Regions from separate parts of the Streptomyces sp. R818 genome, predicted to be linked through region 1. Evidence: predicted binding sites of a transcription regulator. Region 1 holds the regulator's gene; each other region holds the start of a gene.
The links. Region 1 encodes HspR, which represses chaperone genes until heat shock. Its sites were predicted from a motif close to TTGAGNNNNNNNNNCTCAA; they were not measured.

Region 1 (4,202 bases):
GGATGTGGCCGTCACGGCCCAGCTGGACCAGGCCCGCTCCGCGCTCGGCGAGCGCACCGCGGACCTCCAGCGCCTGCAGGCCGAGTACCAGAACTACCGGCGCCGTGTGGAGCGGGACCGCGTCACGGTCAAGGAGATCGCCGTCGCGAACCTCCTGTCCGAGCTGCTGCCCGTCCTCGACGACGTGGGCCGCGCCCGTGAGCACGGCGAACTGGTCGGCGGGTTCAAGTCCGTCGCCGAGTCGCTGGAGACGGTCGTCGCCAAGCTGGGCCTCCAGCAGTTCGGCAAGGAGGGCGAGCCCTTCGACCCGACGATCCACGAGGCCCTGATGCACAGCTACGCGCCGGACGTCACCGAGACGACCTGCGTGGCGATCCTGCAGCCGGGCTACCGGATCGGCGAGCGCACCATCCGCCCCGCGCGGGTGGCCGTGGCCGAGCCGCAGCCGGGCTCGTCCGGCGGCTCCGAGACGGCCGACGCCCCCGAGGCGGACGCCGAGAAGGAGACCGGTGGCCCGGACGAGGGCTGACGTGATCCGCGAAGCAAGTGCAGCACGTACTGATGTGAGTGAGGAGGGACGTCGAGGCCGATGAGTACCAAGGACTTCATCGAGAAGGACTACTACAAGGTCCTCGGCGTCCCCAAGGACGCCACCGACGCCGAGATCAAGAAGGCGTACCGCAAGCTCGCCCGGGAGAACCACCCCGACGCCAACAAGGGCAACGAGAAGGCGGAGGAGCGCTTCAAGGAGATCTCCGAGGCGAACGACGTCCTCGGGGACCCCAAGAAGCGCAAGGAGTACGACGAGGCGCGCACCCTGTTCGGCAACGGCGGATTCCGTCCGGGGCCGGGCGCCGGCGGTGGCGGATCGTTCAACTTCGACCTGGGCGACCTCTTCGGCGGCGGCGCCCAGGGCCAGGGCGGCTCCGGCGGTTTCGGCGGCGGCATCGGCGACGTCTTCGGCGGCCTGTTCAACCGGGGCGGCGGCGGTGCGGGCACCCGCACCCAGCCGCGCCGGGGCCAGGACATCGAGTCCGAGGTGTCGCTGAGCTTCACCGAGGCGGTGGACGGCGCGACGGTTCCGCTGCGCATGTCGTCCCAGTCCCCCTGCAAGGCGTGCTCCGGCACCGGCGACAAGAACGGCACGCCCCGCGTGTGCCCGACCTGCGTCGGCACCGGGCAGGTCTCGCGGGGCGGCGGTGGCGGCTTCTCCCTCACCGACCCGTGCGTGGACTGCAAGGGGCGCGGCCTCATCGCCGAGACCCCCTGCGAGGTCTGCAAGGGATCGGGCCGCGCCAAGTCCTCCCGCACGATGCAGGTCCGCATCCCCGCCGGGGTCTCCGACGGCCAGCGCATCCGCCTCCGCGGCAAGGGCGCGCCGGGCGAGCGGGGCGGCCCCGCGGGCGACCTCTACGTGGTCGTCCACGTCGCCGCGCACCCCGTCTTCGGCCGCAAGGGCGACAACCTCACGGTGACCGTGCCCGTCACGTTCACCGAGGCGACGCTCGGCGGCGAGGTCAAGGTGCCGACCCTCGGCGGCCCCGCCGTCACCCTGAAGCTGCCCGCGGGCACGCCGAACGGGCGGACGATGCGGGCCCGCGGCAAGGGCGCCGTCCGCAAGGACGGCACGCGCGGGGACCTCCTGGTGACGGTCGAGGTGGCCGTCCCCCAGGAGCAGGACCTTTCCGACGAGGCCCGCTCGGCCCTCGAGTCGTTCCGCAAGGCGACTGAGGAGACCGATGTGCGGGCAGAACTGTTCCAGGCCGCGAAGGGAGCTTGAGCGAGATGGACGGCCGGCGTCGCAGCAACCCGTACGAACTCACCGAAGAGACACCGGTGTACGTCATCTCGGTGGCGGCCCAGCTTTCCGGCCTCCACCCGCAGACGCTGCGCCAGTACGACCGTCTCGGCCTGGTCTCCCCCGGCCGCACGGCCGGGCGCGGCCGCCGCTACTCGGCCCGCGACATCGAACTGCTGCGCACCGTCCAGCAGTTGTCGCAGGACGAGGGCATCAACCTCGCCGGTATCAAGCGCATCATCGAGCTGGAGAACCAGGTCGCCGCGCTCCAGTCCCGGGTGGCGGAACTCTCCGCCGCGGTGGACGGCGCGGCGGCGGCCATGCAGCAGCGCGAGGCGGCGGTCCACGCCTCGTACCGCCGCGACCTGGTCCCGTACCAGGAGGTCCAGCAGACCAGCGCGCTGGTGGTGTGGCGGCCCAAGCGGTCGCAGGAGCAGTAGCGCTCCGCTCGGAACAGTGAAAGGGGCCCGGAGTCGAGAACCGACTCCGGGCCCCTTTCGCGCGTTCCACCGGATGCGGGCCGTTTCCCAGGCATGGGGTGGATGCGTGGGGGCACTCGGCGGTGGGAGAGCGAGGGGCGGCCCGGCGCGCGAGCGAATTGCGCCGGGCCGCATCGCGTGGGTCGGGCGTCAGCCGACCTTGAAGTCGATCTGCTCGGGCCACCCGTAGCGGCCGTACGCGTCGGCCACCTCGACGACCACGCTGTACGTACCGATCGAGGACGGTCGCCACGTCAGCGTGGGCTCCGTCGAGGTCCGTACGAACCCGCCCGGGCCCACGACCCGCCAGCGGTAGCCGCCCGCGACATGTCCCGGCTGCGGCGTCGGTGTCGCCGTGACGGTGACGTTCTGCCCGTATCCGTGGCCGACGCAGTCGTTGGTGGTGCACTCCGTGAACGGGGCGGACAGGGACAGCGTCGGCGCTGCCATGACGTCCGGCGTGGCCGGGGTGAGGCGGTCGACGGCGCCGATGGCGGACGGAGCGGTTTCGATGCCGCCGTAGTCGACACCGGAGACGTAGTACCAGGACTTTCCGGCGGGCGCCGTGGTGTCGTCGAAGACCAGGGAGGTGTGCTGACCGTCGAGGAGCGTCCAGGCGCCGTTGGGGTCCGTACGCCGGTACACGCGGTAGGCCTGGTGCTCTCCCACGGACCACGACAAGCGCGTGGCGCTGTCCTTGGGCGTGACGGTCACATCGGTCGGTGCCGCCACCGGCGAAGCCTTCGGGCGGGTCGCCGAGACCGTCTCCGAGACCGGGGAGATGTTCCCGGCCGCGTCGATCGCGTAGACCCGGTACGAGGTGGGGACGCCGATGGCGGCCGAGTCGTCGAGGTAGGACGTGCCGAGGACGAGGCGCGGGCCGGACGGGTCGGGGCCCTCGGGGGTCGAGACCCAGACCTCGTAGTGCGCGGTGTCGGGCGAACTCGTCTCCCAGCGCAGGTTGGTGCCCGCCGTGGTGGCCTCCGCCGTGACGCCCTGGACCCGGGCGGGCGGGGTCTCGTCGGGGACGCCGGTGTCGGCGCTCGCGGACGGCGCGGACACGTTGCCCGCCGCGTCGCGGGCGACGACCTGGTAGTACCAGCGGCGCGTCGTCTCGAACGACGGCGTGTCGCGGAAGGACGTGTCGTCCAGCCACCCGGACACGGCGGCGTACGAGCCGTCGGCGGTGGCCGAACGCAGCACGCGGTACGAGGTGGCGCCCGCGGCGGCTCCCCACTGCACCCGGACGCCGCCCTCGACGCGGGTCGCCGTCAGCCCGGCGGGGACGCTCGGCGCGGTCTTGTCGACGCTGGTCACGGCCTGCTCGGCGGTGGCGCCGGAGAGGTTGCGGGCCTTGTCGACGGCGCGGACGCGGTAGTACCAGCGGCCTCCGTCGGCGGGCGGACTGTCGGTGTAGGAGGTGCCGGTCACGGTGCCGCTGATGTTCGTCCAGGCGGTGGCGGAGGCGGCGCGCCGGTAGACGCGGTACCCGCCGAGATCCATCTCGACGTTCTTCGCCCAGCGCACCGTCGTCCTCGCAGTGCTCGTGCTGTACGAGGCGGTCGGCTCGGCGGGCGTGCGCGGCGCGGTCTTGTCGACGGAGGCCGAGGTGCGGGGCGTGTAGCCGAACTTGACGTTGGCGTACCCGGTCCAGTTGACGTAGTTGACGCGCAGGGTGTGCCTGCCCGCCGGGATGGTGAGGTTGACGGTCCTGCTCTGGGTCGCGGACACGTCCTTCCACACGTCGATCTTCAGCACGCCGTCGACGTACACCCGGATCCCGTCACGGGTGGCCGCGCTGAACGTGAAGGGTCCGCCCGAGCCGAAGTCCCGGGTCACGGTCCAGCGCACGCCGAACTTGTTGGCGGGCAGCCCGGCGGCCGGGGCGCCGGTGCGCCAGTTCTGGTCGATCAGCGAGTCGCAGT
Region 2 (4,202 bases), on a different contig from region 1:
GGGTCCTGTGCCGACTCGGGCACGTGGTGCGGGCGCCCGATGAGGTCGCGCAGGTCGGCGTCGGTCACCGTGAACGGCAGCTCGCGCTCGCCGAGTTCGTGCTGCGCCGCGACCTTGCGGAGCAGCCGGGACACGGCGCGCTCCAGGTTCCGGACGCCGGCTTCGCGGGTGTACTCGCCCGCGAGCTTGCGCAGCGCGCTCTCGTCGATGACGACCTCGTCCTTCGCCAGTCCGGCCCGCTCCAGCTGGCGCGGGAGCAGGTGGTCGCGGGCGATGACGACCTTCTCGTCCTCGGTGTAGCCGTCGAGCCGGACCAGCTCCATGCGGTCGAGCAGCGCCTCGGGGATGGCTTCGAGCACGTTCGCCGTCGCGAGGAACACCACGTCGCTGAGGTCGAGTTCGACCTCCAGGTAGTGGTCGCGGAAGGTGTGGTTCTGCGCCGGGTCGAGGACTTCGAGCAGGGCCGCGGCCGGGTCGCCGCGGAAGTCGGAGCCGACCTTGTCGATCTCGTCGAGCAGGACCACCGGGTTCATCGACCCGGCCTCCTTGATCGCCCGCACGATGCGGCCCGGCAGGGCACCCACGTACGTACGGCGGTGGCCGCGGATCTCCGCCTCGTCGCGGACGCCGCCGAGGGCGACGCGGACGAACTTGCGGCCCATGGCGTGCGCCACGGACTCGCCGAGCGAGGTCTTGCCGACGCCGGGCGGGCCGACGAGGGCGAGCACGGCACCGCCGCGACGGCCGCCGACGACCCCGAGCCCGCGGTCACTGCGCCGCTTGCGCACGGCCAGGTACTCGGTGATGCGCTCCTTCACGTCCTGGAGGCCCGCGTGCTCGGCGTCGAGGATCCGCTGTGCGCCCTTGATGTCGTAGGCGTCCTCGGTGTGCTCGTTCCACGGCAGTTCGAGGACCGTGTCGAGCCAGGTGCGGATCCACGAGCCCTCGGGGGACTGGTCGCTGGACCGCTCCAGCTTCTCGACCTCCTTGAGGGCGGCCTCGCGGACCTTCTCGGGCAGGTCGGCGGCCTCGACGCGGGCGCGGTAGTCGTCGGACTCCTCGCCCTCGGCCTCGCCGTTCAGCTCGCGCAGCTCCTTGCGGACCGCGTCCAGCTGGCGCCGCAGCAGGAACTCGCGCTGCTGCTTGTCGACGCCTTCCTGGACGTCCTTGGCGATGGACTCCGCGACGTCCTGCTCGGCGAGGTGCTCGCGGAGCTGCTCGGTGGCGAGCTTGAGGCGGGCGACCGGGTCGGCGGTCTCCAGGAGTTCGATCTTCTGGTCGGTGGTGAGGAACGGCGAGTAGCCGGAGTTGTCGGCGAGCGCGGACACGTCGTCGATCTGCTGGACGCGGTCCACGACCTGCCAGGCGCCGCGCTTCTTCAGCCAGTTCGTGGCGAGCGCCTTGTACTCCTTGACCAGCTCGGCGACGGCGCCGGGCAGTGGCTGCGGCACCTCTTCCGCGACGGTCAGGCCCTCCACCCACAGGGCGGCGCCGGGCCCGGTGGTGCCCGCGCCGATGCGCACGCGGCCGCGGCCGCGGATCAGGGCGCCGGGGTCGCCGTCGGCGAGCCGGCCCACCTGCTCGACGGTGCCGAGCACGCCGGTGTTCGCGTACGTGCCGTCGATCCGCGGAACAAGCAGCACCTTCGGCTTGCTGTCGCCGTCGGAGCGCGCGGCGGCCTGGGCGGCCTCCACGGCGGCGCGTACGTCCGTGTCGTTCAGGTCCAGGGGCACGACCATGCCGGGCAGCACGACCTCGTCGTCGAGCGGCAGCACGGGCAAGGTGAGCGGTGTGGACGTCGAAGCCATGATCTCCCCTTCGGCATTCAAGTTGAGCTATGTGGACTCAATGCTTGGGTGCCTCCGGATGTTCCCCGGTATGTGTTCGCTCTCAGCGATCGCCCCTGCCGCCAGGGAAAACGACGTAAGTAAGGTGCGGAAGTCAAGAGGAACCATTACAGGGGGTAACGCATGGCAGCCGTCGATCACGTACGGGACTGGGTCGACGGCTGGGTCGTCAGCCGCGGCGCCTCCGCCCCGCTCACCGAGCCCTGGGGCTACACGGTCCATGTGGGCCTGGTGGAGCAGCCGGGCCGGCATGTGATCGGCGCTGTCAACGACGCCGTCCGCGAGGACGACGTGCGCAAGGTCGCCGAGTCGACGCACGCGCGCGCATGGCACCTCAAAGTCTTCGCCGACCCGGAGCGCGTCCTGCCCTGGCTCGGCCCCGCGTGGGAGCCGTACGGCTCGGGCGACTTCCTGATGACGAAGGACCTCACCTCCACCAGCGCGCCCACCGCCCCCGCCGGGTACCGCCTGCACACCTGGAACCGCGGCGGCGTCACGCGCGCGCTGCTCACCGACGCGGACGGCGGCTTCGCCGCGCGGGGCCAGGTCGCCCCCGTCGGCGCGAGCGCGACCGTCGACCAGATCGAGACCTCCGAGCACCACCGCCGCAAGGGCCTCGGCACCGTGATCATGGGCGTCCTGCACGCGGCGGCCCACGCCCAGGGCGCCACCCGCGCGGTCCTGGCGTGCACGCCGGAGGGGCGCCTGCTCTACGAGTCGGTGGGCTGGCGCATCGTCGCGCCGCTGACCAACGCGAAGCATGGGGGCGCGCAGGCCGCCGACTGACGGCGGTTCCGGCGGCGGCGCAGCAGTGGCCAGGTGGCGATCCCGGCCGCCAGGGCGAAGAGGTGGCCCCAGCTCGTCATCGGGTCGCTGAACGAGAGCAGGTCGCCGACGAGCATCGCGCCGAAGACGAGGAGCACCGCGTAGCGCGGCCAGGGCGTGAGCAGCCCGGCGAGCGCCCCGATGCTGGCGGCGAGGCCGAAGCTGACGCCGTAGTCGAGCCGGTGCAGGGACGTGTGGGGCAGGTGGCCCACCATCACCGACAGGCCGACGGGGACCTCGGTGGCCAGGGTGGCGAGGACGTGGCCGAGCACGAAGACGGCGGCGGTGCGCAGGCCGCCCGTGCGCCGTTCGAGGGCGGTCAGCACGACCACGAACGCGACATGAACGGTGAGGCGATGCCCGACGATCCACAGCGCGCTGGCCGTCAGCCGAGCACCGGCGACTGAGCAAGATGAGTGACATCGGTGCTGGACGCCCGGAGCGCCCGGCGACCGTGTCCGGGTCGGCGAACTCCGTGAAGAGCGACGTGCCGACGAGGATGAGCGGTACGTGAAGGTGAACGGCGTGCCGGTGGGGGTCGGCAGCAGGCGCAGGAGCCGGCGGCGGCGCGTCGCGGGGCGCCGCGGCGCGGTCTCGGCGGCGGGCGGTCCCGGCTGCGCCGGGACACCGATCAGCGCAGGCCGGGGCCGCGTCTCGGCGACGGGCGTCGTCCCGTCGCCGGCTGTCGCGCCCGGTTTCACGCGAGACACCCTTATCGCCCGTTACGGATTTCACCACGGCCTCAAATGTGACTGGTTTCACAGCAACCTCATGGACTTCGCTCGCGTCCGCACCGGTCGCGCCTTTCCTCTCCTGTCCCGGAACTCCCCTCCATCGCGGCCCGCCAGAATGACCACATGTCCGACAGCATTCTCACGGAACAGCCCACTGTCCTGGACCGCCGTACGGGCCCGTACGGGGAGGTCGTGCTGCGCCGCCACGGCGACCTGCTCCAGATCATCGCCAACGGCACCTTCCTGATGGACACCTCCGACGGCCGCTCCGAGCGGCTCCTCGTCGACGCGGCGCTCGCCGCCCTGCCGCCCGAGCGCCCCGCCCCGAGCCTGCTCATCGGCGGACTCGGCGTCGGGTTCTCCCTGGCCCGCGCCGCCGCACAGCCCCGCTGGGGCCGCATCACCGTGATCGAGCGCGAGCGGGCGGTCATCGACTGGCACCGCGAGGGAGCGCTCCGGCCGCTCTCCGCCGAGGCGCTCGCCGACCCCCGTACGGAGATCGTCGAGGCCGACCTCGTACGGCACCTGCACGAGGCGCCCGCCCCCTACGACGCGCTCTGCCTGGACATCGACAACGGCCCGGACTGGACCGTCACCGAGGACAACGGCAGCCTCTACTCCCCCGCCGGACTCGCGGCCTGCCGGGCCCGGCTCAACCCCGGCGGCGTGCTCGCCGTCTGGTCCGCACAGCCGTCCGCAAATTTCGAAGGAACCTTGCGGAATGCCGGATTCCGGGCGGTCCGCACCGAAGAGATCCCCGTTGTCCGGGGCGTACCCGACGTGGTGCACCTCGCAG
Region 3 (4,202 bases), on a different contig from region 1:
TCTCGGCGTCCACGACGTCCTCACGGGGCGCGTCCTCCGGAGGCTGCTGCTGCCCGCCGCTCTGCGCGTCCTGGTACATCGCCTGCCCCACCTTCTGGCTGACGGTGGCCAGCTTCCGTACGCCTTCGCGCAGGGCGTGCGTGTCCGGCGGGTCGGCGGCGAGCGTCGTCTTCAACTCCGCCACCGCCGCCTCCACTTCGGCGCGGATGCCGGACGGGACGCGCTCCTCGTTCTCCCGCAGGAACCGCTCCGTCTGGTAGACGAGCTGCTCCGCCTCGTTGCGCGCCTCGGCGGCCTCGCGGCGGGTGCGGTCCTCCTCGGCGTGGGCCTCGGCCTCGCGCATCATGCGGTCGATCTCGTCCTTGGGCAGGGCGGAGCCGCCGGTCACCGTCATCTTCTGCTCGCGCCCGGTCGCCATGTCCTTCGCCGACACGTGCATGATCCCGTCGGCGTCGATGTCGAAGGTGACCTCGATCTGCGGGACGCCGCGCGGCGCGGGCGGCAGGCCCGTCAGGTCGAAGACGCCGAGCTTCTTGTTGTAGGCGGCGATGTCCCGCTCGCCCTGGAAGACCTGGATGCCGACGGACGGCTGGTTGTCGGTGGCGGTGGTGAAGGTCTCCGAACGCCGCGTCGGGATCGTCGTGTTGCGTTCGATGAGCTTCGTCATGACGCCGCCCTTGGTCTCGATGCCGAGGGACAGCGGCGTCACGTCGAGCAGCAGGACGTCCTTGACGTCGCCGCGGATGACACCCGCCTGGAGGGCCGCGCCCATCGCGACCACCTCGTCGGGGTTGACGCCCTTGTGCGGGTCCTTGCCGGTCAGCTCCCGTACGAGGTCGGTGACGGCCGGCATCCGGGTGGAGCCGCCGACGAGGATGACGTGGTCGACGGCCGACAGGTCCACGCCCGCGTCCTTCACGGCCTGGTGGAACGGCTTCTTGCAGCGGTCGAGGAGGTCGGCGGTCAGTTCCTGGAACTGGGCGCGTGTCAGCTTCTCGTCGAGGTGCAGGGGGCCCTGCGCGGACGCGGTGATGTAGGGCAGGTTCACCGTCGTCTCGCTCGACGACGACAGCTCGATCTTCGCCTTCTCCGCCGCCTCGCGCAGCCGCTGGACAGCCATCTTGTCGGCGGCGAGGTCGATGCCGTTCCCGTTCCTGAACTGCTTGACCAAGTGGTCGACGACGCGCTGGTCCCAGTCGTCGCCGCCGAGCCGGGTGTCGCCGTTGGTGGCCTTGACCTCGATGACGCCGTCGCCGATCTCCAACAGGGAGACGTCGAAGGTGCCGCCGCCCAGGTCGAAGACGAGGACGGTCTGCTCCTCACCCTTGTCGAGCCCGTACGCGAGGGCGGCGGCCGTCGGCTCGTTGATGATCCGCAGCACCTTCAGGCCCGCGATCTCGCCGGCCTCCTTCGTGGCCTGGCGCTGCGCGTCGTCGAAGTAGGCGGGCACGGTGATGACGGCGTCGGTGACGTCCTCGCCGAGGTAGGACTCGGCGTCGCGCTTGAGCTTCTGCAGGACGCGGGCGGACAGCTCCTGCGCGCTGTAGCGGGCCCCGTCGATGGAGCCGCTGTCGGGAAAGTGCCAGCTCCCGTCGCCCATGTGGCGTTTGACGGAGCGCGCCGTGCGCTCGACGTTGGTGACGGCCTGCCGCTTCGCGACCTCGCCGACCAGCACCTCTTTGTTCTTGGCGAAGGCGACGACCGAAGGGGTGGTGCGCGCGCCCTCCGCGTTGGCTACGACAGTGGGCTCACCGCCCTCCAGTACGGCCACCACCGAGTTCGTCGTACCGAGATCGATCCCGACCGCACGCGCCATGACGCGTCCCCTCTCGCAGCTCGCATCCCGTAGAAGCAGGCCCGCTCAGTCATCAAGCACAAATCTTGAGCGGGCCCGCGTCAAGGGGACGAGCGTCAACGGCCCCGCGGTCAGGCCAGCTTGGCCGTCAGCGTGATCTCCGTACCGGAGAGCGCCTGGCTCACCGGGCAGTTCTTCTTGGCGTCCTCGGCGGCCGCGGCGAAGCCCTGTTCGTCGAGGCCCGGGACGGTGCCCTCGACGGTGAGGTGGATGCCCTTGATGCCCTCGCCGGGCTGGAACGTCACGTCCGCGGAGGTGGTCAGCCTGGTGGGCGGGGTGCCCGCGCCGGCCAGGCCGTGCGAGAGCGCCATCGAGAAGCAGGACGAGTGGGCGGCCGCGATCAGCTCCTCCGGGCTCGTCTTGCCGCCTGCCTGCTCGGCGCGCGAGGGCCACGACACCGGCTGCTCGCCGATGCCGGAGGAGTCGAAGGTGACGACGCCGTTGCCCTCGAGCAGGTTGCCTTCCCACACGGTGTGTGCGGAGCGCGTGGTTGCCACGTTGTTTCCCTTCCGTACGGCCCCTGGACGGGACCGTTCCCGATTGGCTCTGGTCTCTTCGGCCCCTATCCGACCACATCCGCCCCTGCTGTACGGGGAAGACCGCGCCACCGGCCGATCACCGTCCATTGGCCGGAATACGCGCTGGGCAAACCGGCACGACGGTGACACTTTGGCCCACCCGACCAGGGGGATCCTCACGGGGTTTCGCAGGGGGTTCAGCCATGCGCATGATCTATTCGGAGCGCGGCCCGTCACCGCTGGAGACCGGGAAGCCCGGCGCGGCCGACCGCGACTCGACGTTCGGCTGGTGGGGTGCGTTCAGCATCCAGAAGTTCGTGAACCAGAACCCGCTCTCGCACACGCACGAGGACGCCACGGGCTGGCTGGCGTACCTCCAGCAGTTCTACGACCGCAACTTCTGGTTCGCGGACGCGGGCGCGCAGGTGTGGGCGTACGAGGAGACGTACGACAACTGGCAGGACCGGTACGGGATGGACGCCGTCGTCGCCGTGTACCACTCGGGCCACGGCGGCATGGACGGCAACGGGGTGTTCTTCGCGCCGCTCGGCGCGAAGTGGGACAACCGCTCGGACGCGGTCTCCAACCGGATGGCGTTCGGCGACGAACGCGCCAACTACGTGTTCTGGTCGACGTGCAACTCGCTGCGCGTCCTCGACGGGCACTCCCCGATCCGTACGTGGGCCGGGCCCAACCTCGGCTCCCGGATGATCTTCGGGTTCGAGACGACGAGCATCGACAGCGGCGACTACGGAAAGAAGTTCTGGGAGAAGTGGCGCGCCGGGCAGACGTACTGCGACGCGTGGCTCAACGCGAGCTGGGACATCTACCACGGGCAGGCCCCGTCCGTCGCCGCGACCGGCGCCACGCAGGCCGAGGCGACCAACCGCCTGAACCAGGAGCGGAACTTCTTCCGCGAGCACGTCTCCGACGCCTGGTACGCCTGGCGCTGGTACTACGCCCGCGAGGGGCTGCGCGACCCGATGACGCAGGCGCCGACGGAGCCGCAGATCGTGCAGCTCGCGCCGCGCGAGCCCGGCCAGGAGCTGACCCGCCTCGGGCAGCTCGCGCACTTCCCGCAGGCCGCGCTGCAAGAGGTGCACGTGGAGCGGCAGGGCGTGCTCAGCGCGAACTCGGGCGACAAGTACGTGTCGACGGCGCCGGGCGCGGTGCGCTGGGTGAAGCTGGCCGAGGCCAACCACCGCAACACCGAGCAGCTGCCGACCGACCGCGCGGTCGAGCTGGCCCGCGCCTTCGTCGAGCAGCACAGCGACGCGACGGGCGGCGCCGAGCTGGTCGTCGAGGGCGTGCACGACCTGATGCAGAACAGCGGCAAGAAGGACGGCTCGCAGATCGGCGAGCCGGTGTCGCTGCAGACGCACGTCACGTTCCGGCAGGTCTTCGGCGGCATACCGGTGATCACGCCGGGCCGCGGCGAGTTCCGCGTGGCCCTGGACAACGACGGCACCGTGGTCCAGGCGACCCTGTCGACGCGGCAGCCGACCGGCGAGACGCGCACCCCGAGTTCGGCGGTCGCCCCGCCGTCCGGCAAGGGCAAGCAGGCCATGGCGTCGCCCGGCTCGCGCGACCCGCGCCAGGCCCTCGACGAGGCACAGCAGCGGCGCATCGCGCACCTCACGGCGATGGCCTCCGACAGCGAGCGCTCGGCGTCCGACATCGAGGCGCGGATGGAGGTCAGGGACGTCCCCGGCACCCTTGAGGTCGGTTACGAGATCGAGGGCAACGAGGCGTACCCGGCCGCCCGCAAGCTGATCGAGCTGGGCTCGCGGGACAGCATGTACAAGAAGCTGCGCTGGGTGGTCGCACCG

Region 2: a site for HspR is predicted at 1,831-1,849, ahead of lon (endopeptidase La). Genes of this name have one in related genera too.
Region 3: a site for HspR is predicted at 1,882-1,900, ahead of dnaK (molecular chaperone DnaK). Genes of this name have one in related genera too.

The regions. Positions count from the first base shown of each region.
Region 1 covers NZ_JAOCNE010000012.1:439,892-444,093, forward strand. The annotation lists gene grpE (nucleotide exchange factor GrpE) at 1-529, shown strand, start outside; gene dnaJ (molecular chaperone DnaJ) at 590-1,780, shown strand; gene N5I75_RS28405 (heat shock protein transcriptional repressor HspR) at 1,786-2,238, shown strand; gene N5I75_RS28410 (fibronectin type III domain-containing protein) at 2,428-4,202, opposite strand, start outside.
Region 2 covers NZ_JAOCNE010000001.1:505,470-509,671, forward strand. The annotation lists gene lon (endopeptidase La) at 1-1,808, opposite strand, end outside; gene N5I75_RS02235 (GNAT family N-acetyltransferase) at 1,971-2,633, shown strand; gene N5I75_RS02240 (rhomboid-like protein) at 2,558-3,382, opposite strand; gene N5I75_RS02245 (spermidine synthase family protein) at 3,530-4,202, shown strand, end outside.
Region 3 covers NZ_JAOCNE010000011.1:120,825-125,026, reverse strand. The annotation lists gene dnaK (molecular chaperone DnaK) at 1-1,816, opposite strand, end outside; gene N5I75_RS25380 (OsmC family protein) at 1,927-2,352, opposite strand; gene N5I75_RS25375 (DUF6345 domain-containing protein) at 2,577-4,202, shown strand, end outside.